DNA from 4 places in the Marinobacter sp. H13 genome. Region 1 is predicted to be linked to each of the others. Evidence: predicted binding sites of a transcription regulator. Region 1 holds the regulator's gene; each other region holds the start of a gene.
The links. Region 1 encodes FliA, which starts transcription of late flagellar genes. Its sites were predicted from a motif close to CTAAAGTTTNNNNNNNNNNNGCCGNTAA; they were not measured.

Region 1 (7,264 bases):
GAAGGCCCGGCTCAACCGTAATGTTGCAACAGGCTTGGCACATCAATAATGAGTGCAATCCGGCCATCGCCGGTAATAGTGGCACCGGCCATGCCTGGCGTACCCTGGAGCGCTCGCCCAAGGGGCTTGATAACCACTTCTTCCTGACCAACCAGCTGGTCGACCACGAACCCGACCTGCTTGGTACCCATGGCCACAATGACAACATGGGCGTTATCGGGCACCTCCTGGCCAGCACCGCCACGAACCAGCCAGCGCTTGATATGGAATAGCGGGAAGACTTTATCCCGAACCACAATGCACTCGCGCCCATCGACGATGTTGGTCTTGGTCAGGTCCAGATGGAAAATCTCGACCACGTTGACCAGCGGCAACGCAAAGGATTGATCGCCCAGCATGATCATCAGGGTGGGCATGATGGCGAGCGTCAGCGGAACCTTGATGACAATGCGAGAGCCCTTGCCCAGCTCGGATTCGATGCTCAACTGGCCATTGAGCTGGCCAATCTTGGTTTTCACCACATCCATGCCGACGCCACGTCCGGACACATCCGAAATCTGCTCCTTGGTGGAGAATCCGGCGGCAAAAATAAGGTTGTAACACTCCGAATTGGTCAGCCGGTCCGCGGCGTCCTGGTCGTAGATACCCTTTTCGACTGCTTTGCGGCGCAGGACTTCCGGATCCATGCCCGCGCCGTCATCCTCGATAAACAGCAGAATATGGTCTCCCTCCTGCTCGGCAGAGAGGGTAACCGTGCCCTGGCGTGGCTTCCCGGCCTTCTCGCGGACTTCCGGAGCCTCGATCCCGTGGTCCACCGAATTCCGCACCAGGTGAACCAGCGGATCAGACAGCGCTTCAACCAGGTTCTTGTCCAGATCGGTTTCCTCGCCATGCATCACCAGGTTCACCTCTTTCTTGAGGTTTCTGGCGAGATCGCGCACAACGCGGGGGAACCTGCCGAACACCTTTTTGATCGGCTGCATGCGGGTCTGCATGACGGCGGACTGGAGATCAGTCGTAACCACATCCAGGTTGGATACCGCCTTGTGCATGTGTTCGTCTTCACTTTCAGCACCCAGACGCTGCAAGCGGTTACGCACCAGCACCAGCTCACCCACCATATTCATGATGTCATCGAGCCGCTTGGTGTCGACACGAACCGTCGTTTCCGCGGCCGGGGCATTCTCGCGAGCAGGCATCGCCGGTGCGGCAGCGCCTTTGGCCTCCGGCTTCTCGGCCGGCTTCGATTTTTCGGGCTTTGACGTGTTTGCTTTCGGTGAAGCCGGCTCTTTTGAAGATGCAGGCTGTTTCGGCGCTGAGGGCTGTTTTGGAGCTGCAGGCTCTTTCGAGGCTGAAGGCTCTCCGCCCGCGGTCGGGCTTCCGCCCTTGCCGTGAAGATCGTCCAGCAGTTTCTCGAATTCGTCGTCGGTGATCAGGTCGTCGCCGCCAGCAGATCCGGCCTTGGCAGCCGGCTTTTCTTCTTTACCAGAAGCCTCTTCCTCGCCAGCTGGCGCACCGGCAAACTGACCTTTTCCGTGCAGTTGGTCCAGTAGCGCTTCGAATTCGTCGTCGGTTATTTCGTCGTCTCCAGAACTTTCCTGGTCACCGCCGGCCGATCCGGCGCTCGAAGCCGAGGAAACCTCCGCTGATTTCTCGTCCTGCAGTGCGTCCAGAAGCTGTTCGAACTCGTCGTCGGTGATGTCGCCACCGTCTTCTGCCGGTTCGCTCTCTTCCTGCTCAGGTTGAGCGGCAGCGGCCGGTGCCCCCTCGCCCTCAGGCTGGGCCAGGGCATCCAGACGGGCAATAAGTTCGTCCGGAGCCGGTGTCAGCTCCTCATGATTGCGGACCTGCTCAAACATGGCATTGACGTAGTCGAGTGCTTCTAGAACCACGTCCATCAGTTCGGAATCCACCTTGCGCTTGTGATTACGCAAGATGTCGAAAACGTTTTCCGCGGAATGGCAGCAGTTCACCAGCGCTTCAAGCTGAAGGAAGCCGGCTCCGCCTTTCACGGTATGGAAACCACGGAAGATGGCGTTGAGCAGATCACTGTCGTCAGGATGTCGCTCAAGATCTACCAACTGCTCTGACAGCTTTTCGAGGATCTCGCCGGCTTCTACGAGGAAGTCCTGCAAAATCTCTTCATCAGCATCAAACGCCATGCGTTACCCTCATTATTCAGAAACCGAGACTGGACAACAGGTCGTCTACGTCGTCCTGCCCCGAAACTACATCTTCACGCTCATCGGCCTTGATCTGGGGCCCGACGCCCTTCTCTGCAGACTCTTCTTTTTCTTCAATCTGGTGCACCGTGCCCGTGAGCTGGTCCACATGACTGGCCATCACCACCAGGCTGAGCATCTGCTCCTCAACCTCTTTCACAAGGGCGGTGACCTTCTGGATGACCTGACCTGTCAGATCCTGATAATCCTGAGCCAGCAGGATTTCCGACAGGTTGCTGTACATGGTGTCGGCATCGGTTGCCATGCTGACAAAAAAGCGATCAATCCGGCCGTACAGCTCGCGAAACTCAGCCGGCTGCATTTCCCGGCGACGCAGGCGCTGCCACTCATCACGCAACGCGGCGGCCTCGTCTCTGAGGGCATTGGCCACCGGCATGGTTTCCTCAACCAGGTCCATGGTCCGGTTGGCTGCTTCACCGGTCATCTGCACAACGTATTCGAGACGATCAGAGGCATCTGTCATCTTTGACAGTGCTTCCTGTTGCTCGGCGTTACGGGGATCAATCTGGAAGTTCCGGATTGCTTCGTGCAGGCTCCGCGTCAGCCGCCCTACCTCACGGTACAGACCCTGATCCCTGACTTCGCTGAGTTCATTGATCAGGGTCATGGCTTTGGCATAATCACCCGCATCAACACTCTCGGCCAGTTCCGCTGCCTGCCGCTGGAGCTTTTCCGTCACCTCCGGTTCAAGGCCCCGATGGTTCTTTTTGCTATCGCTCATGAGAGCCATCCGACCTCTGGTTACTGGATTCTTTCAAAGATTTTCTCAATCTTTTCCTTGAGCACGGCAGCGGTGAACGGCTTGACCACATACCCGTTTACGCCTGCCTGGGCAGCGGCAACGATCTGGTCGCGCTTGGCCTCAGCAGTTACCATCAATACCGGCAGGGTTTTCAGATTCTCGTCCGCCCGAACGGCCTTGAGCAGGTCGAAGCCTGACATGCCAGGCATGTTCCAGTCGGTCACCAGAAAATCGTATTTGCCGCTTTTGAGCATTGGCAGTGCCGTGTTGCCGTCGTCAGCTTCATCGGTGTTGGTGAAGCCAAGATCACGCAGCAGGTTCTTGATGATCCGTCGCATTGTGGAGAAGTCGTCCACAATGAGGATTTTCATGTTTTTGTCCAATGGGACCTCCAGTTAGTAACACCCGGAATTCGTTTGACCTTTGCGTTCAAAGTCTAGCAGGCCGCTGTTTTAACCGCTTATTGTCGGACCTTTGCTTCGGTTGTAAAGCATCGGTTACCAAAAACTACAGACTACCTCGTTGGCGACACAGACTGAACGCGGTCAGTTGTCCGATTCCTGACGCCAATCCGAGAGCCGTCCCCGAAGGCGCAGGGCTGCCTGGCTGTGAATCTGGCTTACCCTGCTCTCACTGACGCCGAGCACCGCGCCAATCTCCTTGAGGTTCAGTTCTTCCTGGTAGTAAAGGCTCAACACCAGCTTTTCCCGCTCCGGCAGGTCTTCAATCGCCTCAGCGAGGCTCCGCCGGAAGGCATCGGAGGACAACCCCTCAAGGGGATTATCCTGCGTCTCTGTCTGTTCTATCGGCAGCTCTCCGGATTCATTGAGCTCGTCGAGGCTAAAAAGTCGACCGCTGTTGGAACCGGAAAGGTAGGAGTGGTATTCGGGCAGCCCCATACCCAGCTCTTCGGCCACTTCCTGGTCGTGGGCTTCGCGGCCAAGTCTATCTTCAACGGCCTTGATGGCCTGGGAAATGCGACGGGCGTTGCGATGCACGGAACGGGGGACCCAGTCACCCTTGCGGATTTCGTCCACCATGGCGCCGCGAATACGGATACCGGCGTAAGTCTCGAAGGTAGCACCTTTGGTAGAACTGTAACGCTGGGCGGCCTCGAGCAGACCGATCATGCCGGCCTGCATCAGGTCTTCAAGCTGGACGGACGCCGGCAGGCGAGCCATCAGGTGAAGGGCAATTTTCTTGACCAGCGGCGCGTGCTGCTCAATGAGCTGAGCCGGCTTCTGCGCACTTGACTGGTTATAGATTCCGAGGTTTTTCGCCAATGTCATGTATCCGGTTTTTTGTTTGACTGGATCCGATTCAGACTTCGACGAGCCGCTCCACAAAAAATTCCAGATGCCCACGGGGCGAGGACGGCAACGGCCAGCTATCTACCTTGTCCGCCAGCGCCTTGATGGCCAGTGAAGCTTTCGCCCTGGGATAGGCGTCCAGCACCGCACGCTGCCGCTGAACCGCTTTCTTCACGGCCTCATCGTAGGGAACTATTCCTACGTATTGTAGTGCCACATCGAGGAAGCGCTCGGTGACCCGGGTCAGTTTTTCAAACAGATGCCGGCCTTCCTGCTCATTCCGAACCTGATTGGCAAGAATACGGAAGCGGTTGGTTCCATAATCACGGTTCATCAGCTTGATCAGGGCATAGGCATCGGTGATCGAGGTCGGCTCGTCGCAGACAACCAGCAGCAGCTCCTGAGACGCTCTCAGAAAACTGACCACTGACTCGGAAATCCCGGCGGCGGTATCAACGATCAGGACATCGATCTGATCACCCAGTTCGCTGAACGCATTAATCAGCCCGGCATGTTCCATGGGGCTGAGCTGGGTCATTCGTTGGGTACCGGAAGAGGCGGGGACAATCTTGATGCCACCGGGTCCATTCACCAGAACGTCCTTCAGATCACAATCGCCGGCCAGAACATCCTGGAGGTTGCGATTGGCAGTGATGCCCAGCAAGACGTCGATATTGGCCAGCCCCAGATCGGCGTCGAGCAGCACCACTCTCAGGCCTTTCTGCGCCAGGGCAATTCCGAGGTTCACCGACACGTTACTCTTGCCGACACCACCCTTTCCGCCGGAAACTGCAATCACCTGTACCGGATGTGCTCTGCTCATACTGTTTTTGGTCTCTCGCCACGTTTCGCCGGCTTTGTCTCCGACGCCTGCTGTCAATCTGTCCGGTCTCAGGCGTGCTCTTTCAGGCCCTCTGCGACCGCTTGCTGTTGCTGGAGTGTTTTCAGCCGATCCACGGCCAACCGCACCAGCGGAACGGCTTCTGCGTGGTGCAGGTCTTCAGGAATCTTCTGGCCGTCTGTGTAATAGGCTACCGGCAGACCGGTTTCCATCACAAACCCGAGAGACTCGCCCAGCGTCAGGGCCTCGTCGATTTTGGTCATCACACAGCCCGCAAGATTTGCCATCTTATAGCAATGCCACACGGATTTCATGATGCGAGGCTGACTGGTTGCCGAGACCACCAGATGGGTTTTGATATTGTGATGGCTGCGAGCCAGTTCGGCCAGCTGTTCCTGATAGCCTTTGTCCGCACTGGTCAGTCCGGCGGTATCAATCAGCACCAGATGACGGTCTGACAGCTCGTCCAGAATATCGTCCAGACTGTGGCTCTCATCCACGACCCGAACCGGCACATTCAGGATCCGACCGAACACGAATAACTGCTCGTGCGCCGCCACCCGATAGCGATCCGTGGTCACCAGTGCCACCGAGTCGGAACCGTGTTTGAGCACGTAGCGCGCGGCCAGCTTGCCAATGGTGGTGGTTTTCCCGGACCCTGTCGGACCCACCAACGCGTAGGCGCCACCCTCATCCAGCCACTCCATGCGGGAGGTCCGAACCCCGGTACACAGCATTTTCAGGGACTGCTTCCAACCGTCTTCCAGGCGCCCCGCCTTGTGACGACGGGAAATTGACCCCGCCAGATCACTGCCGAGGCCGAACTCCTGCAAGCGCTCGGCAAGCCTCTGCTGCACGGCGGTGGTCGCAGAAACCTCCGGCTCCTGTTGCGGCCGATGGCCCTGCATCATGTCTTTGAGCGAGCTGATCTCGGCCCGCATCTGCGCCAGCTCATCAGAATAGGCTTCCCTCGGCGCCTGTGGCAGAAGTTCAATATCACCAAAACCACCGCTCACCTCTTCCTGAATGGCAGCGAACGAACCGGCGTAGCTCGCGCCCTGCGATGCCCGCTTTTCCCGTACTTCACGGATGCGGTCCCGGGACCGGCTCAGCTCGTCCTCAAGACGCCTGTGCTGGTCGGCCTGCATCTCGGCCAAGCGGGACCCGTTGGTGGCTTCTTCTGCCTGGTTGCCCAGTCGCTGGCGCGCCATATTCTCGTCATAATCCAGCGCCGTCACAATTTCGACACCGCCGTCGACCCGACGATTGGAAAGGATCACGGCGTCCGGCCCCATCTGTTCACTGACCTGCTTGAGCGCCTCGGCCATGGTCTGAGCAAAAAACCGTTTTACTTTCATGATGCCTCTTCCTCCACCGGCAACGCCGTGCCGGCGCTGTCCGCTCTGTCATCCGCGCCGTTACTGGCCAACGGACGCCACGATCGTAATCTGTTTGTTATCCGGAATTTCCTGGTACGAGAGCACATGGAGCCGCTCTACCCCGTAGCTGGCGAACTTCGCCAGCACCGGCCTCAGGGGCCCGGACACCAGCAGAATGGCTGGCTTGCCGAGCATCTCCTGACGCTGGACGCTCTCCTGAAGCGAGCGCTGGAGTTTTTCAACCATATTCGGCTCCAGAACCAGGCCAATATCTTCCTGTCCGCCGGATTGTTGACTCTGCTGAACAGACTTTAGCAATAACTGTTCCAGATCCGGATCCAGGGTGATCACCGGTATCTCTGATTCGTTGCCGCAGATACTCTGGACAATCATCCGGCGCAGGGACTGCCGCGCAACGGTGGTCAACAGCTTCGGATCCTGACTCTTCGGATGCACGTTCACGATGGCCTCGGCAATGGACCGCATGTCTCGGATCGGCACTTCTTCCTTCAGGAGGTTCTGCAGCACTTTCAGCAGCAGACTGATGGATACGGTGGTGGGTACCAGTTCCTCGGCCAGCTTCGGAGAAATCTTTTCAAGCTGATCCAGCCATTTCTGGACTTCCTCATGGCCCAGCAGCTCGTGGGCGTGTTTCTGCAGTACCTGGTTAAGGTGGGTCGCGACCACCGTACTGGCATCGACCACGGTATAGCCGAGCGTCTGGGCCTGCTCTTTCTTGTCTGGCTCAA
Region 2 (7,264 bases), 3.9 Mb from region 1:
TGGCATTCCTTGCAGCCTGCTCAGCAAGATCCACTGTGGTCTGGCCTTCGACGGCAATGTGACGTCTTTCGATTCCCGTGCGCTCGCGAATCCACTGGTCGGTGGTGTCGACCATTTTCTCGAGGTCTTTGTTGGTAACGATGTTTTCAGGCAGGTAGGAACCGGTGCCGGTAATTCGTGCAAAGGTCATTCGCAAGTGTCCCGAGGCGTAACTGGATAACGTACTACCATGCTATACCCATGCAACGTCGTGCGTAATTAGCGATTTGTCAAAGACGCCCAGAAACTGGCACGCTCGTCTATGCTGAAGGTGATCAGCTTTGATCAACACTCTGCAAAGAAGAGGAGAGGAATACGATGGGCATTTCCAGCCATGAGCTTCACGTAGAATTCCCGCAGTACCGAGAACTGATTCAGGAACTCAAGAACAATGATCTCAAGTTCAACGAAAAGCTTCAGGAGTACACGCATCTCGACCACGAAATTGAAGGGCTGGAAAAGAGGGATTCTCCCATCGGTGATGACAAACTCCACCGCATGAAGCAGAAACGCGCACAGCTGAAAGATGACCTTTACCAAGTGTTACTTTCAAACGCCAAGGCGTCATAAGACTGCCATCAAAAGTACACAATTCTGACACCCAATAATGCTTGGAGCCCCTGTTTATAGGGGTTTCCAAGTATTCAGAAAGCTCCTCGTCAAGCTTAGAATAGGACCCTAATTAAACAAGGTCCCGGTTTTCGGAGACCAATATTCTGGGGTTGACCAAGGAGTAATGAAATGAAAAGAGCTGCTTCGCTTTACAAAGGCTGGCGGATGAAGCGCAACTTTATCCATCTGGTGATGACTATGGATCGTCGGTTGCTGAACGATGTGGGATTTTCCCCTGAACTGGTTGAACAGAAACTGAGCACTCCGTTCTGGAAATTCTGATCCTCGTGACTGATCGACTCTGCTCTCGGTAACCTTCTGAACTGGTTGAAAAATAATCAGTCCAGAAGGTTACAGACTGTCACAATAATGAAATATCCTATTGTTCTTAAAGCCCTTTTATCTCGAAAAAATCTAAGAAAATTGATCTGAATCTGTATTCTCTTCTACCGGATCGTCCTATAGTTACGCTACCTCCAGAACCAGACCGGTTCACCCTGAAAGGAGAGCTCGACGATGATCCAGGAATTCCTTCAAAGCAACTTGCCCCTAGACTCCTCCGTAAGCCTCAAGCGTTCAGATACAGAGCCTGATAAAGACATTGCCAATGCCCGCAGCGAAGCCTTTGAGATCGTCTCAGACTCCGGTGAAACCGTAGGCTTTGTGAAGGCCTGGGAAGATGACCCGAGTTTCCGCGGATACGTCCACTTCGATTCCGACGGCAACGTGATTGACTGGAAAGTCTTTAAAGACCGGTTGCAGAGTTGACGCTCAGACCAGCCAGCCAAAAAAGAAATCGAACAAGACGCTGAAAAACCCGCCGCCGGTGCTCTGAGAATTATCGGCAACCGCGGAATTTTTCGATGCAGTGTTTTCTCCTTCGACTGGCTGGGCTTTCTTCATTTCCGTTGCTTTCGGTTCGGTAGGGCCCGCACTGGTGGGCTCTGAAGGGAGCTGGGCCAGCACCGGGGCTGGTTCTTTGGTGGCTTCTGGTGAAGTTTCCTCGGCGACCGCAGGTTCCGGCACGGGAGCTGGAGCTGAAATGGGAGCAGGGGGCTCTGAAGCTACCGGTTCGGGTGTTGTCGGGGCTGCTTCCGCCACTTTTTCTTGTGCCTTCACTTCAGGTTTTTTCGAAGTTCCCTCAGTATCTATCTGGTTTTCATCAGGTTCGGCATCGAGCGAAGTTGTTGGCTCGCCCTGTTCGGAAGATTTTTGAATGGGGGCCGGGGTAGGTTCTGGCGAAGGCTTTGGTTCAGCCCTGGCAATGGTCGGGGTATTGGGCGCGGGCTCGGGGAGGGACAAACCGAGCTGTGCCAATGACGCCTTTCGACTGCCGACTGAATTTGCAGTGATGGTTGCGCTGGATGTTTTGGTCACGCCGAGCGCTTTCAGTGTTGCCGTATCCAGGTTGCCGTTGGTTTGGAGCCCATTTTGAGCTTGATAGGCGCGTATGGCAGCTCGGAGTTGCTCATCAATCCAGCCATCCGCGCGTCCGATGTCATGACCGGCACCGTAAAGAGCATTTTCGGCGGCGAAAATGACTTTTTCGGGTTCGGCGGCTTGGGCAGTGCCGAGGCAGGCAGCCGCTGTCAGCATGGCAATGACAGGGCCGCGAACGCCTTGCCTCTTGGGTGATTGAGAGCGCGTCATGGCGGGATACCTCCGGGCAGTCCGTTTCCGGTTACATTGTGTAACTTGAAACCCAAAGGTATCAGGTAATCATCTGCGCTCTCGTGAATTGGTTAACATCTGCAACCATTGTCTGTTCAGGATTCACTGGCCCTGAAGCGTCGCACGAGCGTATTCAATTCATCAGCCATGTTCGCCAGAGAGCGGCTTGAGTGATTCACCTGGGAAATGTCTCCGGCCAGTTCCTCAATTGCGCCACTGCTTATTTCCACGTTCTGGGTCATCTCCGCGGCGGTCGCTCTCTGCTGCTCGGTCGCGCTTGCAATCTGGGTGGTCATTTCAACAATGCTGTTAACCGCCGCGAGAATGTCCGTCAAAGCCTCGCCCGACTTGCTTGCCTCCTCGCTGGCCTCTTCGGCCATCTGCTTGGCCTTGCTCATGTCCACTACTGCGCCGGCCGCGCCACTCTGGAGCTGGGACACAATCCGCTCGATATCGACGGTTGATTCCTGAACGCGCTTGGCCAGTCCTCGAACTTCATCGGCAACCACGGCAAATCCCCGCCCGGCGTCACCGGCTCGAGCCGCCTCAATGGCGGCATTGAGCGCCAGAAGGTTCGTTTGCTCAGCAATGCTCTGGATAACAGCCAGCACATTGCCGATTTCGGCCGATTCGTTCTCCAGTTGTTGGATCCGGTTAGACCCCTTTTCAACCTGATTGGCGAGGTTGGTAACCGCCCGAATGGCTGAGCCAACGGTTTCCTGTCCGGAATCCGCAAGCGATGAGGCCTTACGGGCCGATTCGTCAGTTTCGCTGGTGTTCGAGGCGATCTCTTCGGAGGTGGACACCATTTCCTGCATGGCGGCAGACACCTGCGTGATCTGGTCGCGCTGTTGCTCCGAATTGGCGGTTGTACGCTCTGTGATACCGGAAAGTGATTCGGACTCGCCGGTCAGTTGGCGAGACGCCGTCACAATTCGGGAAATCGTTTCCTCGAGCGTTTGCAGGAAGGTGTTGACTGCGTCGATGAAGTCACCGATCTCATCGGGACGGCCCGGAGTGAGTCGGGTGGAGAGGTTGCCGTTGTTATTGGCGATGTCGTCGAGGTAGCCCAGAATTTCTGTTTTCGCACGCTTCACGCTTGAGCCCATCAAGCGACTCATCAATACCGCAACGATCAATCCGAGAACCGCAGAAGCCACAAATGCGATGAGCGTGAATTTGAGTGCAAGATCAGTGGCAGCCGTTGCCTCATCCGCTTCCATCTCGAGAGACGCGAAAATACTGGCCTCCAACTCGCGCGCCATGCGGGCGATTTCGGGCCCGAGTACATCGAGTCGGTCTGCCTTGACGCTGTCGACGATATTCTGCTGTTCCACCATTCTCTGAACTGCAGCCTGATAGTTTGCCAGCTCTTCGACAACGGTTTGCATGTACACCTGCACAAAGTCCGGGCCATTTTCAGGTTGCAGCAGCTCCAGTGCATCGGTCAGGTCTTCGATGGCCCAACCGAGAGCCTTGCGGGAATCCTCATCGCCGTTGGTCAGGTAGCGTTGGGCGGTCAATTGCATGACCATGGCATCGTTCAGCAGTTGCTCGAGGCCGGCCCTCAAATCGCTTTCGGGTTCCCTGTTGGCAACCCCGTTAAGGGCCATCCGCAATGCCTTGGTGGCATTTGGACCGTATACGTCCAGCTCATCCTTGATAATTTTCAGGACCTGGCGTTTGGCCGGAACCAGCTCGTTCCGGAATGCCTTGATGTATTCATCGGTGGTGGTCTTGATCCGATCCACCAGTTTGGCCGCACCAGGGTCCTGGATGTTCTCCTGCGCTCTCGCCATCACCTCATTGAACTCGGCTTCTAGCTCGCCGAAGTGGGCAAGGGTTTCTTCATCGCCAGTGGTGAAATAGTCGAAAACACGCAGGCGCATCCGATAGACGCTGATGACCGATTCGGTCCCAATAGAGGTGTCCGGTGCCAAGTCCCTGGCGACGGTGTTCATTCGACGGTCTAGTTCCTGGAATTCATAAACACTGAAAAAAGTTACCGAGGCAAAGAGCAAAAGAATGAATACCGGCGCAATCAACAGTTTCCCTGGGACACCCAATTTACGCTCTATAGATGAGAGGACAGAGGAAGCCAAAACGTCATCCTTCAGTAAGTTGTTTTAGTGATTATCGGCAGCGCTACTGAAACCTGAAGCCTTAAGGCCGGTGTTTCATTTGGGCGCAGCCGTCTCTGGTTGAGCGGCGCCCCGGTTACTCGACAAAGTTGGCCTGGCTCGCAATCATGGGGGAGAGATCAAGATTCCAGTGTTCAAGGCCGCTCGCACTGTACACGTAATGCCCACTTAGGGATTTAAGCTGCGGTATCTGATCGGGTCTCATGCCATTGAGGATCAACGAGGCCAGCCTGGCTGCGGTGAGCCCCTCTTGTTTGGCCGAGATAGTGAATCCGCCGATGCTTTGTTCTTCGCCAACAAAGATATCCCAGAATGAAAACAGTGGGAGCTGAGCCCGATAAAATGCTTCCTTCAGCAGATCGTAGGGTATGACGTACTCGCCATCTTTGTCACGGATGGTGTGGTGGGTGCCCAACACAACAGCATCATAACGTTCGTGGGCATTTACGACCGTGTCCAACCAGGTGTCCCTGTCGTTGGTCAGAACGATGTCCAGTTCGGAACCGTAGATCGTGGCCTGGCGCTTGTCACCAAAGTATTCGTTCACCGCATTACGCATGGTAGGTGAGTCATCCATCAGAACCAGGAAACGCTCTTTCTGCCGGAGTATCTTTCTCAGGTGACGGATACTCTCGGAGAAGAACGGGCGTTCGAGGATGCCAGTGACCAGCGGGTGTTCAAGGGTAGGGTGCTGAACGGGGCCACCATTCACACCAAGAAAGACCACGGGAATCTTTTGGGCGACCAGGTGGTCAGCCATCAACGTAAAGGCGTTGTCATCACCCAGAATGGCAACGTCGGGATTAACGTTTGCAATTTTGCTCTGGATTTCAGCCACTTTCTGTGGCCATTCCGGTTTCGACAGGCGCTTGGTGTCGAGTTCGAACACGTGAAGGTCGTGATCCTGCCCGAGCACGGACCGGACCGCGTCGATATAGTCCGCGTCCCATTTGTACTCGAGGTGGTAACTCTGGATGACGACGACGGTTTTGCCAAAACACAGGGGACTGACCAGCAAAAGAGCCAGGAAGAGTAAACGCATAGTTGTTCCTTATTATTGTCCGAGCAAGGTTGAAAAACCGAATACTTAACGATTTGTTCTTCAGGCAGTTTTTATAATTGTGACCGGCTTGAATACAGAAACCGTGCCAGTTAGCCAACTCACTGAAAATAAGAGTTTTTTAATGATATGGAGGGTTTGCTTTCCCGTTTTTAGCGTGAAGTGTCCGGTGTACTGGACAGTTGGCGGCGTGCTGGGCTGAATGTGTTTGATTTGCCGGACAATTGCGTCCGAAAAATCGGACATGGAAAAGCGAGTCTGGGCCGAGGTTTACGCGATCTCGGTCCTTGGATTGCGTGGGTAATACCGCTCAGGGAGGCGTTCGATGTGAGGGAAGAAGCGGGTGTCCTTGTAGGGCATCTTCATGAACCCGGAAACGCCCAGGCCGGTAATCTGCTCCACCGATGACAGGATTACGTCCAACAATCGGCGGAACTCCTGTTCCCGGTCCGGATCAAGTAGCCGATAGTGGCTGTGGATTTTAAGATGGCGGGGCAGGGCTTCGAAGATGATCATGCCAGTGTGGTGAATAGCGTTGAGTTCTTCGAGGGCGTGAATAATGGTGTCGGGTAACACCAGGAATTCCTCCGGGTCCGGGCCGTCCTCGAAGTAAGAGTGGACCCGGCTTTCGTCTTCAACCTCAGGCGCGGGGCTTACCTCGTAGTGCAATTTCATATCGGGTGATACAACAAAGGGGTGGGTTGGTTCATCGCGATCAACGTGCAAGGTATTGCGGGCGTTGAACAGACAGCTTTTGAAAATCCCCTTGCGGTAAATGGCCTGGGCCAGGAAAACCATATTGTTGACGGCCTGCACAAACGCCGACTTCAAGGCAGGATCGTGCAGATTCAGGGAAGTGTCGATGTAGATGCCATCGGTTTCCCAGCGCACGGCCAGTCCACCTTCCACCGGGTAGCGCCCGAGCCGGCTCACGGCTGCCAGAAACGCCTTTTCGGTTTCGCCCATGCCCTGCATGAAATTCTTGTAGTAGCGGTCCAGCTGTACGTCATTGACGTCGTTGAGGGTTTCCGGTGCGCCTTCCTCCCTGAGAAAGGATTTACGCGAGCTGTAAACCACGGTGTCAATTTCCTGGTCAGAGGCACGCACCCACACGGGTACCTGGGCCGCGACCGGGGTTTCCGGCAGATCAATCATCACCGTGCGGGCCATACGCGGCATCTCTGTCAGATAGTAATCGCCGGCCTTACGGCGAGTTTCCGGATCCGGTGACAGCATGCCATCCAGCATGCGCGCGAATTCCATGGGCAGGCCCAGTGAGGTGGCCGGGATGGCCCGATGGCCAAAGCGGCAGGATTGGGCTGACGCCAAGGCATAGAGCGTGCCGGCTGCTCCCTGTTCATCGAAACGGGGAGACGACAGCCCGCCGTTGAGCTGTTCCTCGCCGATAAAATACACATCCCCGAGCCGTGCGTTTGTTTGCTGGAGGTTGTCAGACATCAGCTCCATCACGTTGGCGGTGATGAACTGCTGGTTGGCGTCCAGCTGGGCAAACACGGAGGAGCCCCAGTCAATCAGGGCAATGTTTTCGGTGCTGGCGTCGAAGACCAGATTGGAAGGTTTGATGTCGCCATGAACGATTGGTCTGCCAGCCGGTCCATTCTCACGGCGCAGGTTTCGCAGGATGTCGGCCAGCTGGTCCGCAATGCGCATGATGAGCCGTGGTTTCAGACGACCATCACGCAGGGAAACCTCTTCCAGATTTAATCCGGCAGCACGCTCC
Region 3 (7,264 bases), 3.3 Mb from region 1:
CCGGCCGCGACATCAACTGGGATATGAAGCGCCTGGAAGGCTACCGCAACTTCTGTAACAAGCTCTGGAACGCAGCCCGCTACGTGTTGATGAACACCGAAGGCGAAGACTGTGGCGTGAATGACGAGCCCGTGGAACTGTCTCTGGCAGACCGCTGGATCATCAGCGAGCTGCAGAGCTGCGAGCAGGACGTGATCCGTCACCTGGACCAGTACCGCTTCGATCTGGCGGCCTACGCGCTCTATGAGTTCATCTGGAACGAATACTGCGACTGGTATCTGGAGCTGTCCAAGCCTGTGCTCAGTGATGAAGACGCCAGTGCCGAAGCCAAACGTGGCACCCGTCGCACCCTGGTGCGCGTACTGGAATCCGTTCTGCGCCTGGCGCACCCGATGATGCCGTTTATCACCGAGGAAATCTGGCAGCGGATCGCGCCCCTGGCCGGCAAGACTGGCGACAGCATCATGCTGCAGGCCTACCCGCAACCGGATGCCACCAAGCAGGATTCAGCGGTTACCGCTGATATTGAATGGCTCAAGGGGGTGATCGTTGCCGTGCGGAACATCCGGGGCGAAATGAACATCTCGCCGGCGAAGAAGATCCCGGTATTGCTGCGTGGCAAAGACGCCGAGGATCAGCGCCGCATGAATGACAATCGCCAGTTCCTGAGTTCCCTGGCCAAGCTGGAGAGCCTGGACTGGTTTGAGGGTGACAAAGCCCCCATGTCTGCCACCCAACTGGTGGGAGACATGGAAGTACTGGTTCCCATGGCCGGCCTGATTGACAAGGAAGCCGAACTCAAGCGTCTGGACAAGGAGCTGGAACGCCTGCAGAAAGAGATCGGTCGCCTGGAGGGTAAACTGGGTAACGAGAAGTTCACGGCCAAGGCTCCGGCCGAGGTGGTCGAGAAGGAACAGGAAAAACTCCGGGACGCCCAAAGCAGCCAGGCCCGCCTGAGCCAGCAAAGGGCCGATATCGAGGCCATGTAACCGGCATGATCGGTATTCTCGGTGCAGGCTCTCTGGGAAGGCTCTGGGGCGCAATGCTACCCAACGGTTGCGTTGCCTTCGTCGCCAAACCGGGCGAGCCCACCGACTCAAGCGTCGATTACCGTTTCCGGCCCTTTGAGGGGCCGGAATCCTCCATACAGATTCCCTTCCTCACGACCGGCGACACGCCGGACCTGATGCTGGTGACAACCAAGGCCGGTGATACCCTGAGCGCTGTAGCAGGCGTGATCGACCAATTACCCGTTGATATCCCCATCCTGCTTTTCCAGAACGGACTGGGCAGCCAGCAAGCTGTCGCCGAGCGGTGGCCGGAGCGCCCGATCCTGGCCGCAACCACCACCGAGGGCGCAAATCGACCTGAACCGGGGCTTCTCGTCCATGCCGGTACCGGCGATACCTGGGTGGGTCCGCTGACGGAGCAGGCCAGATTCTCGGTGGACCGCGCGGTCGCCATGCTGGAAGACTCCGGCCTGGCCATCCATCGGGAGCCGGCCATCCTTCAGCGACTCTGGCAGAAACTGATCGTCAATGCGGGCATCAATCCCTACACCGCCATCCTGAACTGCCCCAATGGCGACATCCTGTCTGCAGGGCTATATCAGAACACCATCGACGAGCTTTGCCGGGAACTATCAGAGCTGATGAGCGCCGCCGCCCAGATCACGGAAACACCGGATTCCCTGCGCCAACGCATTGAACAGGTCGCTCAAAACACCGCGGGTAACACATCGTCCATGCGTGCCGATGTTCTCCGCAAACGCCAAACCGAGATAGACTTTATCAACGGGTATCTGGCAAAACTAGGAAAAGAACTCGGTATCGACACGCCGGTGAACCAAATGCTGACCGAACGGGTACAACAACTGTCGTCACATTAACAGGAGCAGACTGATGGGCATCCGCCTTTCCAAGATTTACACCCGTACCGGAGACGATGGCTCCACGGGCCTGGCCGATGGCAACCGGATTGCCAAGAATGCCCAGCGAGTTGAAGCCATGGGCACCGCTGATGAACTCAACTGCCATATCGGGTTGCTAATCGAAACCCTGGACAGCGACGACGAACTGGTGGAGAGCCTGCGCCGCATTCAGCACCATCTGTTTGACCTGGGGGGCGAATTTGCCATCCCCGGCAGCCGTGTGATTGGTGACGAACACATCGAATGGCTGGAGGGCACCCTGGACCGGCACAACGAAGGCCTGCCACCGCTGAAGAATTTTGTCCTGCCCGGAGGCAGTCCCGGCGCCGCCCAATGTCACCTTGCCCGGGCGGTCTGCCGTCGTGCAGAGCGGGTTGTCGTCGCCCTCGGCCATGAGGACTCTATCAACACCGCTTCCCGACACTACCTGAACCGTCTATCGGATCTGTTGTTTGTCATCGCCCGCGTACTGGCCCGGCGCGAGGGTGGCGAAGAGATTCTCTGGGAACAAAAAAAATCCGGCCTCTAAGGGCCGGATTTTTTATGCGCCTGATCGCGCGCAAAGGTCGCACCGATCAGACCTTGAAGGCTTCCACCAGACGCTGAAGCGACGCTGTCAGTTGCGACATTTCTCTGGAAGAACCCAGGGTTTCTTCAGCATTGGCGGCGGTTTTCTGGCCCAGCTCGCCAATCTGCTCAACGTTCGAGTTCACGTTTTTCGCGACGGCAGACTGCTCTTCGGCGGCCTGGGCGATCTGGTGACTCATATCCACGATCACGGAGATGCCCTTGGCGATTCTATCCAGGGCCTCTGTCACCTCTCCGGACTTCTGCACCGTTGCCTCGGTCACGTCCCGGCTGTTGGTCATGGCCGACACCGCGTCTTTGACGCCGCTCTGGAGCCGGGAAATCATGCCTTCGATTTCTTCCGTCGATTTGTGCGTGCGCTGTGACAGCGAGCGAACCTCATCGGCAACCACCGCGAAACCACGCCCCTGCTCCCCGGCCCGGGCCGCCTCGATCGCGGCGTTCAGGGCGAGCAGGTTGGTCTGCTCGGCGATGGCCTTGATCTCGACCAGCACCTGACTGATGTTGTCACTGTCCTTGCTGACCCGGTTGATCACTTCCACCGCGCCTGAGATTTCACCCGCCAGCTTGTTGATGGTTTCAACCGTGTCGGCCACCACGCCCCGGCCGGTTTCTGTGTCCTGTTCGGCATTGCTCGCGCTGTCCGCAACCCGGTGCGCGCTTTCGGTGACTTCATGAACCGCCTCAACCATCTGGTTCATGGCTTCATTGATCTGGCCGCTTTCTTCCATCTGACGCGCAACCGCTTCGCTATTGGCCGCAGCGGTGTCATTGACCCGGGTGGCCTGCTGGTCTACGTCCGCCGTCGTCCGGCTGACAGAGCGGATCAGCTCGGCAATCCGGTCGGTCATGTTATTGAATTCCGTCGTCAACTCGCCCAGCTCATCGCGGTTGCGCAAACTGATGTGCGTGGTCATGTCGCCGGCGGCAACGTTCCGTGCGGCTTCGCTGAAGCGGTTGATGGCGGTACGTACGGACATGAAGAAGCCGATGTAGAGATAGACAACCACAAGCAGCACGGCGATCAGGGCAACCACAATCAGGCGACGCTGGTTGATCTCACTCTCGAGCCGTGCGCGCAGGTTCGAGTCGACCACGCTGAAGGCAGCCGTCTTGACGTCGTCGTAGTGGGCCAACTGCCCGGACATCAGATCGTCGTATTCGGTCCAGGGCATTTCCAGACGCATGGGCGTTATCACGTTCAGATCCAGATGATCCCGAACCACCATCAAACTCTCGTCAACCCGTTGAATGGCGTTGCCTGCCTGATTGGCGAGGGCCGGCGATGCTTCAGAAGCAAGAGCCAAAGCCGGTGAAAGCAAGGAGGTGCGATTGGTCAACTGGTCATAGATTTCGTTCAGGGTTTCGCTCAGGGCGTAACCTACCTGCCCCTCGACCAGTGCGAAGATTCCGTAGGATTTTGCCCGACCGATCACGGTGCGTGCAGCCGGGAGAGAGTCCTGGACCAGGCCCAGAATCAACTGGTTTTCTCTTGAGGCCCCCTGCCCCAAACCAGAGATTTCAATGGTGGCCGAAAGCAGCGCCTGTGCCTTCTGGACGAATTCCTGATAATACTTGAACTGAGGATCGAAGCTGCCCTGATAATTGTCATCGGCCCGCAATGCTTCCCACTCCTGGCGAAGGCCTTCAACCTGATCGGCCCAGGAGCCAGTCGTATCGAACGAGCGCTCTTCTGCGGTCAGAGCCGCCAAAAGGCTATCAATCTCAGTGGCCGCTTCTTCGGAAACTGCGGTAATGGCACTCTCATCCTTGATGATCGCCGGTGAGCGATAGTCTCGATAATCCATCGCCGCATCCACCAGCCGATCCACTTGCTGGAGTTGCTCCAGCCCCTCGACACCCCGGGTCATGGTCTGAACCGAGCGATTCAGCTCGGAAATGGCAAGCCAGGACAGCCCACCAATTGGTAAAAGGAACAGAATGCTGATGAGACTGAACTTGTAGACCATCGGCAGCCGGTTCATCAGGGCAATGGCAGGATTAATGAGTTGCTTCACAGGGACCCTCGTGCTGGCAAATAACCACTGAACGTTAATTCTTTTCTTCCATTGTCGCCTAAAGTCTTAAAAACTTAAGCTTTATTTGTTGTTAAACTGTAATGTTTTATAAAATCCGGGCTAAACGACGCCGGAAATAACCAGCAGGGCGAGTATGCATATCCATACCAGCATGCTTCTGTTCAGCAGATCCCTTACCGCTCGCAGACTCCTTCCCCCAAACGCTGTCCACTCATCCGGGTGAATCCGGGAAAACCTCGCTGGATCCAGTGCATACCCGGTTAACGACCCGTTGGCCGAAATCATGAGTACCTCGCCCGCTTTTTTGGAGATTCCGGTCAGAGTCTGGCGAGTTTCACGCAGCCAGCCGGCCAGATCTCCGGCAATTCCGAACGTTAACGACAAAAGCCTGGCAGGAATCCAGCCGGCAAGGTCGGACATTTTTGCAAACCTGGGCCTGGCCGGCGCCTGCGGCCATTGCTCGGCGAGCGCTACCAGCCCACGCGCCAGGACCGCGAGACCGATACCGCCAACCACATACCAGAAAGCCACCAGAAAAAAGCGCTGGAACACCGAAACCATCAGTGCCTTGGACAGGGAGAGGTGCATGGCCTCGGGAGACACTGCGGCTCCCCGTTCATCGGCCGGAAGAAGGTCTTTCACATGATGCCAGGCCGACTGCATGTCTCCCCGATGCCACGCCTCCGCATAGGCCCGCAGTACCTGTCGCCAGCCCGGCGTTCCCATAAGGACGACCAGCACCAGGAACTCCAGCGGGTAAGCCGCCATTCTCCAGCCAGAAGACACCAGCAGGTATTCCGCAAGCCCCAGTATCAGGGCCGGCAACAGGACCAGTGCCAGCCCGGTTGCTATCCCCGATTCATGGCCCGCCCTGACCCGGCTGCCGTAGCGGAACCAACGGCGCCAGACCTCATCGCCAGACAGCATGTCCAGGGAATCCAGACGCCTACGTACCATGTAGGCCAGAAGAAACACAACAAATACCATTCAGACGTTCCTCCCCGATCCTCGGACTATTTCCAGGGCTGACCGGAAATACCGCCAGTCAAAAGCCGGGCCGGGATCGCTCTTCCTGCCGGGCGCAATGTCGCAGTGCCCGGTAATCCGATTGGCCGTGATATCCGGCCAGGCCGTCATAATCAGGTCCGCCACTTTCGCCAGCATGCGATATTGCTCGGTGGTGTAAGGGGTGTCGTCGGTCCCTTCCAGCTCAATCCCGATGGAAAAATCATTGCATTCCTCCTGCCCTTCAAAACACGATCGGCCGGCATGCCAGGCCCGATCAAGCAGGCTGACAAACTGCACCAGCGCGCCATCGCGGCGAATCAGCAGGTGCGCAGACACCTGGACGCCCTCGATAGTCTTGAAGTAGGGGTGCGCAGAATGGTCGAGTTGGTTGCAGAAGAAGTCTTCTATTTCGCGGCCACCAAACTGGCCCGGAGGCAGGCTGATATTGTGGACGACCAGAAGAGAGATGCCCGCTCCATCCGGACGAGGCCCGAAATTCGGCGAAGGGGTCCAGCGGGCGAAGGAAATCCGCCCGGTTTCGCGAAGCGAATTTCCATCGGTACCGGAGGCGGAAGGGCGTTCGGAAAAAACGTCTGAATCGGGCAAAGTAATTCCAAAAGTTTCAGAGCATTACAGCCTCTGATTGAATCACAAAGTTGCCACGGTTGCTACGAATCAGTCCTTGCGGCTGCAGCGCAGGTTGTCGATGATCGACTCCAGTGCCCGGTCGAAGATCAGACCATCATCCAGCATGCTGATTTTCCCGAATTCCATGTCGGCGGCCAGTTCCTGACGCAGATACTCTGCCACCTTCGCGCCACTGCGATTCACAAAGATATATTTGCCAGTGGCCTTGATAAAGGCCGCAAGCTTACAGCGCACCCGGGTTTCGTCGCGGGTAAGTTCAATCCAGGAACCCACACGCAGGCTTTCGGCCTTTGACAGCCACTCTGGAGATACTGAAGCAGTCTGCGTTTCAGCGTCCGCCTGGGAGGCAGCCTCGCTGACCACAGAAACAGGCACTTCAGGCTCGGCCGGCGAGGGCGTTGCTTTGACAGCGTCTTCGGCCGCCGGCTCAGGGGGCTCGACGGGCTGCTCAGCAGCGGGCTCCGGAACGAGCAGATCCTCTGGTTCCGAAGGTGATTCCGGCCTGGACGGAGCCGTCACCAATCGCTGGAAAACATCCACATGGGCAAGTTCAAGGTCGCGAATCGCCGCATCGGTGGCAAACGGGTCCCAGGAAATATCCTGCAGTGCCTTGCGAAGGTCGTCCACAATGGCCGGTATTGCCCTCAGCAGATCTGACCTGGTGGTATCAGTGACCGGGCGCGGATCCACACTCCAGACCAACTGCTCGGTCAGGTTCCGGGCGTGCTGCCACCGGTCGCTTTCCTCGCCCTCCCGGAGGACAACCCATTGCAGGTACCGGGTCCAGGCTTCGCTCAGGAGGCCGGCAACCGGTTCGGGCACGTCCCGCTGCTCTGTCAGCTCCTTAACCAAGCCTTCCGCCGCCTGGGACGCCCGCTCCTGTCGAGCCCGCCCTTCTTCAGCATCCCGAAGACGTTGCTCGACGAGCTCACGACGTCGGCGATCGAGATCCATGAAGTGGCTGAAATCTTTCAGCAACTCCTCGAACAGGGAGACGTTGGTAGTGAACTCAGACAGAACCCGATCTACAACCGATTCGATTTTGTCCCGA
Region 4 (7,264 bases), 3.2 Mb from region 1:
CCCGGATTTGGGCAAAACAATCCATTCCTCCAGTTCCCGCGGGTAAGGCTGAATAATCGGCCGCCCCGGCTTGTCGGCCAGATTGATGGCAATATTGACAGCCACGGCCCCCTGCTCGTTGAACAGCAAGGGCGAGATCTCAAGCCCCTTGATTTCCGGAATGTCGATAACGATCTGTGAGAGGGTGACCAGGGTCTCGGACACCGCGCGGATATCCTCCTCCGGCTTCAGGCTGTGTTCTTTCAGCAGCTTGTACATGTAGGTACGGCGCAGAAGCTCACGGGCCAACACCATGTTCAATGGCGGCAGTGCGATCTGACGATCGGTCATCACGTTGATCTGGGCGCCAGCTGCACCACAAACCACCAGGGGCCCAAACAATGCGTCCCGGGTAATGCCGACACTGAACTCGATCCCACCCACGTGCTGGTAGGAACGCTGAACCGCAAACCCGAGAAATCCACTTTCCGGGAAATGGCTCTTGTATTCCTCCATCAGGTAGCGGCACGAATCCATGATGGCTGCCTCGCTGTTCAGTTTCTGGACCGTACCCTTGTAACGACGCTGGGTCGGACTCAGGTCCAGAAAAGGATGGCACGCCTGCTCATGAATGATGGTGATGTCGATGGGGCGCCGCTCAACCGCAAACACCTCCAGCACCTCTTCCATATCGTCGCAGTACATGGTTTCGATGGTGCTGATCCCGTAGTCCCGCACCAGATCCCGCGCTTCCCGGTTCGACAGGTGATACCGACCTGCTCGAAGGGCCCTGTTGACCACATGACGGGTATGGGTGCGGTCTGCAAAGTGGTCGGTAAAGGATTCCGGCGTTTCCGTAAGCAGCCGCTGAACCCGCTGGTGACGAACATGTTGCATGAATGCCATCACGGCTTTTTCGGGATTGAAGAACGACGGCAGCCCGGCCCGGTAAAACTCTTCCCGCGCATCCATGACCGTACTCTGGCCGAGCCAGCAGGTGAACACATTCAGACGTGTGCCCTTGGACGCCTGCACAACCGCGTCCGCAATCTGGAGGCTGTCCTCAGTCAGACTCGGGGCATACATCACCAGAACGTTTGCCACTTCCGGATCCTTTGCCAGGATCTTGATGGCCTGGCCGTAAAGTTCCGGCGAGGCATCGTAGTTAAGGTCAATGGGGTTTTTGCGGGTCCAGTAAGGTGGCAGCAGCTCGGCCAGGTTCTCAATGCTGGATTTCGACAGCTCTGCCAGTTCACCACCAAGATCCGCCAACCGGTCCACGGCCAACACCCCGGGGCCGACCCCATTGGCCATGATCGCCAGGGTTTCGCGGCGCAAGGGACGCATCCGCGTCAATGTCTCGAGCGCATCAAACATCTGGCCAAGGCCATCCACTCGGAGCACACCTGCCCTCTGAAGCATGGCGTCGTAGATTGGATCGCTGCGTTTCAGGCCATCAGGGAGGTCGTGGGGAAACCACTCCGACTCCGGCACCCGACCGGACTTCACCGCAATCACCGGCTTGGTGCGGGACGCCACCCGCACCGCCGACATGAAGCGGCGGGCATTGGGAATGTTTTCGATGTGCAGGAGAATCGCACGGGTCTGTGTATCCTGCGCCAGGTAGTCGATCAGGTCGTCGTGATCGATATCCATGCCATCGCCCAGGGTCAGGAAGTAGGAAAACCCCACACCACGGGCGAATGCCCAGTCGATGACCGAACTGGCGATGGTGCCGGACTGGCCAACGAAGGCAACCCGGCCAGGGATGGCGCCCATATGGGCGTAGGTAGCGTTCAGGCTGCGTGCCGGGACCATCAGGCCAATGGTGTTGGGGCCCAGAACCCGGATTCCGGTCTCCCGGGCCGCTTCACGAACGGAATACATCAGGGGCTGGCCGGTTTTACTGTGAGTACGTGACATGCCACCGGTCATAACGATCGCGGTGCGCACCCCGGCCTCCCCCAGCCGCTTGATGGTCTTGGCCACGGTATCCGGCGGCGTACAGATGATTGCCAGGTCCGGGGAAAATTCCATTTTCGAGACTTTCTTGACGCAGGGCACCCCGTGCACGTTGTCGTAATCGTTCTGGTTAACCACCAGTAACCGGCCGGGATAACCGCCCCCCATCAGGTTCCGCAACACCATACCGCCAAGGTTGTCTGCCCGCTCCGACGCACCGATCACCGCAATGGACGCGGGATTAAACAGGCTCTCCAGATACCGGGTGCTCAAGCTGACTCTCCTTTGTATGCGGCCGGCAGACCGTTGGGAAATAAATGTAATAAAACAGGTTACTTATGAGTGTAACTCTTATCTTAGGCCTTGATACCCCGATGTGAAACGACTATCGCCGTTATAAGACCAAAGAAACACGGCATCGTGCAGTTTTCCCTGATAAGCTTGAAGAAAATATAAGCATATCGAAGGCAGTCCGAGACGTATGACCACGGCATTCTTTTCCCACGATGACTTCATGAAACACAACATGGGGCCGGAACATCCGGAAAGCCCTGAGCGGCTGGCGGCCATCATCAGCTACCTTGCTGATACTGGCCTGGACCAGAAGCTGGACTGGGTGCGGCCGGAAGAAATCACCCGTGATCAGCTTCTGATGGTGCATCCGGAAAAATATCTCCATCAACTGGACCTGATGCAACCGACCCGCGGCCGCGTGTTTACCGACCCGGACACGGCCATGATGCCCGACACCCTTCGAGCCGCTCGTCTGGCAGCTGGTGCCAATATCCAGGCCGTGGATATGGTCATGAGCAGCCAGGTTACTAACGCGTTTGTGTGTGCCCGGCCGCCCGGGCACCATGCCGAGCGGGCGAAATCCATGGGGTTCTGTTTTTACAACAACGTTGCCCTGGCCGCCATGCGCGCCCTCACCTTTCATCATTTGGAGCGGGTCGCGATCATCGATTTCGACGTGCACCAGGGCAATGGCACCGTAGACATTGTCAGTGGCGACGAGCGTATCCTGATGTGCTCAAGCTTCCAGCATCCCTTCTATCCGCACTCCCACGTGCACCGGCAGGCCGACAACATCGTGAATATTCCGATTGAGGCAAACTGTTCGTCTGAAGAGTACCGGAAGCAGGTGGAGGCGGGATGGCTGAAGCGCCTGAATGAATTCAAACCGCAGTTGATCCTGATTTCGGCGGGTTTTGATGCCCACCGGCTGGATCCGATGGCAGAACTGAATCTGGATACGGAAGATTATCGCTGGCTAACAGAAATGATTGTGAGTGTCGCCAGTGAGCACAGCAATGACCGGATCATTTCAACCCTGGAGGGCGGGTACCATCTGCGGGCCCTGGCGGAAAGCGTCAATGCCCACCTGGAAGTACTGGATTCGGTTTACTGACGCCAATCAGCCCCTGGGTTCGCCGCCATAACCGTTAGCCTGCTGCAGTTCCGGGCGGTCACCGGCCCGTTGCAGGCGGATATTGGTGCGCCGGTTATCGGCGGGCCGGTTGGATACCGGGTACTGGTCGCCGTGAGCCCGAACGGTAATCATGTTTTCATCAATACCGCTCGCCTTGAGGTAGTCGGCCACCACATTGGCGCGATCTTCGGAAAGCGCACGGTTGTCGATCCGGCTTCCAATACTGTCACTATGACCATCCACGAAAATCCGCTCAACCGTGGAATCTGCGTTCACATAGGCCACGATGTTATCCAGTAGTTGCCTGTCGGCATCGGATAATTGCGTGCTGCCGCTGGCAAAGGGCACCCTCGAGCGCTGGATCTGATCAAAGTTTACCGGCAGTAGATTGGACGTACAGCGCTGATAACGCTGGTACTCGCCGGCGAAGTTAATGTTGGAGACCTGAACCCGCACCGGGCGGCCATCAAACCACGATTCCCTGGTTACCGTCGGGCGCATCCCGTCCAGAAGTCCATGGGCGACCACGAACGCCTGACGGGTATCCAGCGAGACCTGACGGCGATCATCCGAGACATTGACCGTTCCCAGGGGCTTCGGCGCCACACCCGGACGCCAGGCCGGTGCCTCGACCACAAGGCTGCCGCGCCCTGGTCGCATCAATGCGGAATCAGACTCCAGGAAAAAGCTGAGACTTTCACCGGCGCGATGATTGAACACCGCCCGACCGTAGCCGGGAACTTCGTGCACCAGCCGGCATTCAAATACCGACTCGGCGAGATACCACTGGCTGTTCTCGATTCCGGCGCCATAGCTGGCAGCCTGCGCGGTTGCCGGCAGAAGCACCACGGGCAACGTGGCAACCAGCAGAGTATTCAGGAGTTGTCCGGGGCGAAATCCCATAGAGCTAGCCATCAGTGTCCGGAGTTAGCAGAGTCAGACTGTTTAACGGCCTGAGCCGGAAGTTCTTTAGCCACCAACCGGAAAACAATCACCCGCGCCTTCTGGTATAATTCGCCAAATTTTTTCGGCTCCCAGAGAACCGGGCACAAGCTCGCCCCGCCAAAGGTATTTCGGACAAACGCCATGACAGACAAGCTCACGCTCACACGCCCCGACGACTGGCACCTTCACGTACGGGACGGCGACATTCTCAACGACGTGGTACCGGCTACGGCCGCCTGCTTCGCTCGCGCCATCATCATGCCTAACCTGGTACCGCCAGTTACCACCGCAGCCGATGCCACAGCCTACCGGGAACGCATTCTGGCGGCTGCCAATGGCACCGAGTTCGAGCCGTTGATGACGCTGTATCTGACCGAGAGCATGACGGCGCAGACCATCCGGGATGCCAGGGCTGCCGGCGTTGTGGCTGCCAAGCTTTACCCCGCCGGAGCAACGACCAATTCCGACTCCGGCGTGAAGGATATCCGCAACATCTACCCGGTTCTGGAAGCCATGGCCAATTGTGGCATGCTGCTGCTGGTACACGGCGAGGTAACCGATGCCGATATCGACATTTTTGACCGGGAAAAGGTATTTCTGGAGCGTGTCCTGGCACCCACTCTCGAGGCTTTCCCGAACCTGAAGGTTGTACTGGAACATATCACCACGGCCGATTCCGCAGAATTTGTCCGGCAGCACGCCGGTGACAACCTCGGTGCGACTCTGACGCCCCAGCACCTGATGTACAACCGCAACCACATGCTGGTAGGCGGCATTCGACCGCATCTCTATTGCCTGCCAATCCTGAAGCGTAACCGCCATCAACAGGCGCTCAGGGACGCGGTGGCCAGCGGCGACAAACGCTTTTTCCTGGGCACGGATTCCGCCCCCCATTCAAAGGATCGCAAAGAGGCAGCCTGCGGTTGCGCTGGCTGTTACTCGGCCTACGGCGCAATCGGTCTGTATGCGGACATTTTCGAAGAGCTTGGCATCCTGGATAAACTTGAAGCATTCGCCAGTTTCAACGGGCCGGATTTCTATGGCCTACCGCGGAATACCGATACCATCACCCTGATTCGTGACCCCTGGACCATGCCGGCAGAGCTGCCGCTGGCTGACGGAACCATCGTGCCCCTCAAGGCTGGTGAAACCGTTCACTGGAAACTGGCGTAAACCTGACTTATTCCTTCTCACACACGGCCAAGACCGGAGCTTGAGTGACTGACGAAAACAAACCACCGCATCCCATGTCCCGCCGCTTTCGCGGGTTTCTGCCTGTTGTAGTCGACGTGGAAACCGCTGGCTTCAATCCCGAGCGGGACGCCCTGCTGGAAGTGGCGGCAGTGATACTGACCATGGACGACGATGGCTGGGTGCGGCGCGCTGAAACCCACGTTCAGCAGATCGATCCTTTCGAAGGCGCGAATCTGGAGCAGTCCGCGCTTGATTTCACGGGTATTGATCCGTGGAATCCGGAGCGAGAAGCGGTACCCGAGCGGGAAGGACTCAGCGAGATCTTCAGCCCCATTCGCAAGGCGGTGAAGAACCACGATTGCAAGCGAGCCGTCCTGGTGGGCCACAATGCCACCTTTGACCATAACTTCATCTTTGCAGCCGCGCTGCGGGCCGACATCCGTCGTAACCCGTTCCATCCTTTCTCAACCTTCGATACCGCCACGCTGGCCGGCCTGGCCTATGGCCACACGGTTCTGGCCCAGGCCTGCAAACTCGCGGGCATTCCGTTCAGCAACAAGGAAGCCCATTCCGCCGCCTATGACGCGGAAAAAACCGCAGACCTGTTCTGTGGCATTGTGAATCGCTGGAAAGAACTGGGCGGCTTTCCGCCTCCGGTGATCCCCGAAGAGACCGAATAACCGCCATAAAAAAACCCGCCGCAGCGGGTTTTTTTCTGTGTGCCAGGCCTAAGTGTTGAAGGCACGCCTCATACTCAGCTGACTTTAAAGCGGGACAGAGAATCCCTGAGCTGATGAGACAACTCCGCCAAGTCACCACTGGCTTCGGAGATCTGGACCATGGCCTGTTTGGTCTCCAAGGACTTTTCAGCAATTGTGGATACGTTGCGCGTTACTTCTTCGGCCGTGGCTGATTGCTCTTCGGAAGCCGTAGCAATCTGCTCCGCCATACCGGACATCCGGGCAACCTCTTCCACTGCCTCGCGAAGCTGCAACACTACGGTTCCTGCCCGCTCAGAAATACCTCTGGCCTGGGTGCTGCAGCGGGTAACCACCTTTGAAGCACGCTCCGAAGAATTAACCAGAGTTTCGATGGAACTACTGATCTCCTCGGTCGCCTTCTGGCTGTTCTGGGCCAGGCTGCGCACCTCATCCGCGACCACCGCGAAGCCCCTGCCCTGTTCACCGGCCCGGGCCGCTTCAATAGCGGCATTCAAAGCCAGCAAGTTAGTCTGGTCGGCGATGGACTTTATCGAATCCAGAACCCTGGTGATGGATTCCATATTCTTTCGCAAGTCCTCTATGCCGGCTTCTGCTTCCTCCAGTTCCCTGGCCATAGCACGGGTGTCCTCAGCGGAGGATTCCACCTCGGTGGCGCTGCGGCTGACCGCCTCATCAGTGCGCCGGGCGGCGGCTGCCGATTCCGAGGTATTCTGGGACACCTCGCTGATGGCAGAGGACATTTCTTCAATGGCCGACGCCACCTGCTCAGTCTGCTCTGCCTGCTGATTCACACTGTCCAGAGTCTGCGAGGTGGTACCGGACAACTGTTCAGATGCACTGGCCTGGCGCTGGGACGCTTCTTCAACCTTGAAGATCACTTCTTTCAGGTCTGACACCATCTTGAGCATGGAGCCGTATACGCCCGTAGCCTTGTCACTGTCGGACGAATCAATGACCAGGTTACCTGCAGCTACCTGTTCCGCCAGTGCCTGCAATTCGGACGGGTCTTTGCCGAGGGGTTTCATGATCCGCA

Region 2: the regulator FliA is predicted to act here: its motif matches at 4,456-4,483, upstream of AC5JQH_RS20700 (methyl-accepting chemotaxis protein).
Region 3: the regulator FliA is predicted to act here: its motif matches at 4,588-4,615, upstream of AC5JQH_RS18110 (methyl-accepting chemotaxis protein).
Region 4: the regulator FliA is predicted to act here: its motif matches at 4,316-4,343, upstream of AC5JQH_RS17625 (flagellar protein MotY).

Annotation. Positions count from the first base shown of each region.
Region 1 is NZ_JCACRU010000001.1:541,614-548,877, forward strand. It holds gene AC5JQH_RS02540 (chemotaxis protein CheA) at 12-2,162, opposite strand; gene AC5JQH_RS02545 (protein phosphatase CheZ) at 2,179-2,964, opposite strand; gene cheY (chemotaxis response regulator CheY) at 2,985-3,368, opposite strand; gene AC5JQH_RS02555 (RNA polymerase sigma factor FliA) at 3,531-4,274, opposite strand; gene AC5JQH_RS02560 (MinD/ParA family protein) at 4,306-5,118, opposite strand; gene flhF (flagellar biosynthesis GTPase FlhF) at 5,187-6,494, opposite strand; gene flhA (flagellar biosynthesis protein FlhA) at 6,555-7,264, opposite strand, start outside.
Region 2 is NZ_JCACRU010000001.1:4,432,419-4,439,682, forward strand. It holds gene AC5JQH_RS20675 (beta-ketoacyl-ACP synthase III) at 1-190, opposite strand, end outside; gene AC5JQH_RS20680 (HP1242/YdcH family protein) at 358-609, shown strand; gene AC5JQH_RS20685 (hypothetical protein) at 781-933, shown strand; gene AC5JQH_RS20690 (hypothetical protein) at 1,168-1,419, shown strand; gene AC5JQH_RS20695 (peptidoglycan-binding protein) at 1,423-2,301, opposite strand; gene AC5JQH_RS20700 (methyl-accepting chemotaxis protein) at 2,418-4,283, opposite strand; gene AC5JQH_RS20705 (ABC transporter substrate-binding protein) at 4,540-5,505, opposite strand; gene AC5JQH_RS20710 (protein kinase domain-containing protein) at 5,794-7,264, opposite strand, start outside.
Region 3 is NZ_JCACRU010000001.1:3,885,172-3,892,435, reverse strand. It holds gene AC5JQH_RS18125 (valine--tRNA ligase) at 1-989, shown strand, start outside; gene AC5JQH_RS18120 (ketopantoate reductase family protein) at 995-1,888, shown strand; gene AC5JQH_RS18115 (cob(I)yrinic acid a,c-diamide adenosyltransferase) at 1,902-2,459, shown strand; gene AC5JQH_RS18110 (methyl-accepting chemotaxis protein) at 2,506-4,536, opposite strand; gene AC5JQH_RS18105 (hypothetical protein) at 4,657-5,544, opposite strand; gene ampD (1,6-anhydro-N-acetylmuramyl-L-alanine amidase AmpD) at 5,545-6,171, opposite strand; gene AC5JQH_RS18095 (DUF1631 domain-containing protein) at 6,241-7,264, opposite strand, start outside.
Region 4 is NZ_JCACRU010000001.1:3,780,845-3,788,108, reverse strand. It holds gene AC5JQH_RS17635 (bifunctional acetate--CoA ligase family protein/GNAT family N-acetyltransferase) at 1-2,214, opposite strand, end outside; gene AC5JQH_RS17630 (histone deacetylase family protein) at 2,423-3,349, shown strand; gene AC5JQH_RS17625 (flagellar protein MotY) at 3,356-4,273, opposite strand; gene pyrC (dihydroorotase) at 4,457-5,488, shown strand; gene rnt (ribonuclease T) at 5,533-6,189, shown strand; gene AC5JQH_RS17610 (methyl-accepting chemotaxis protein) at 6,264-7,264, opposite strand, start outside.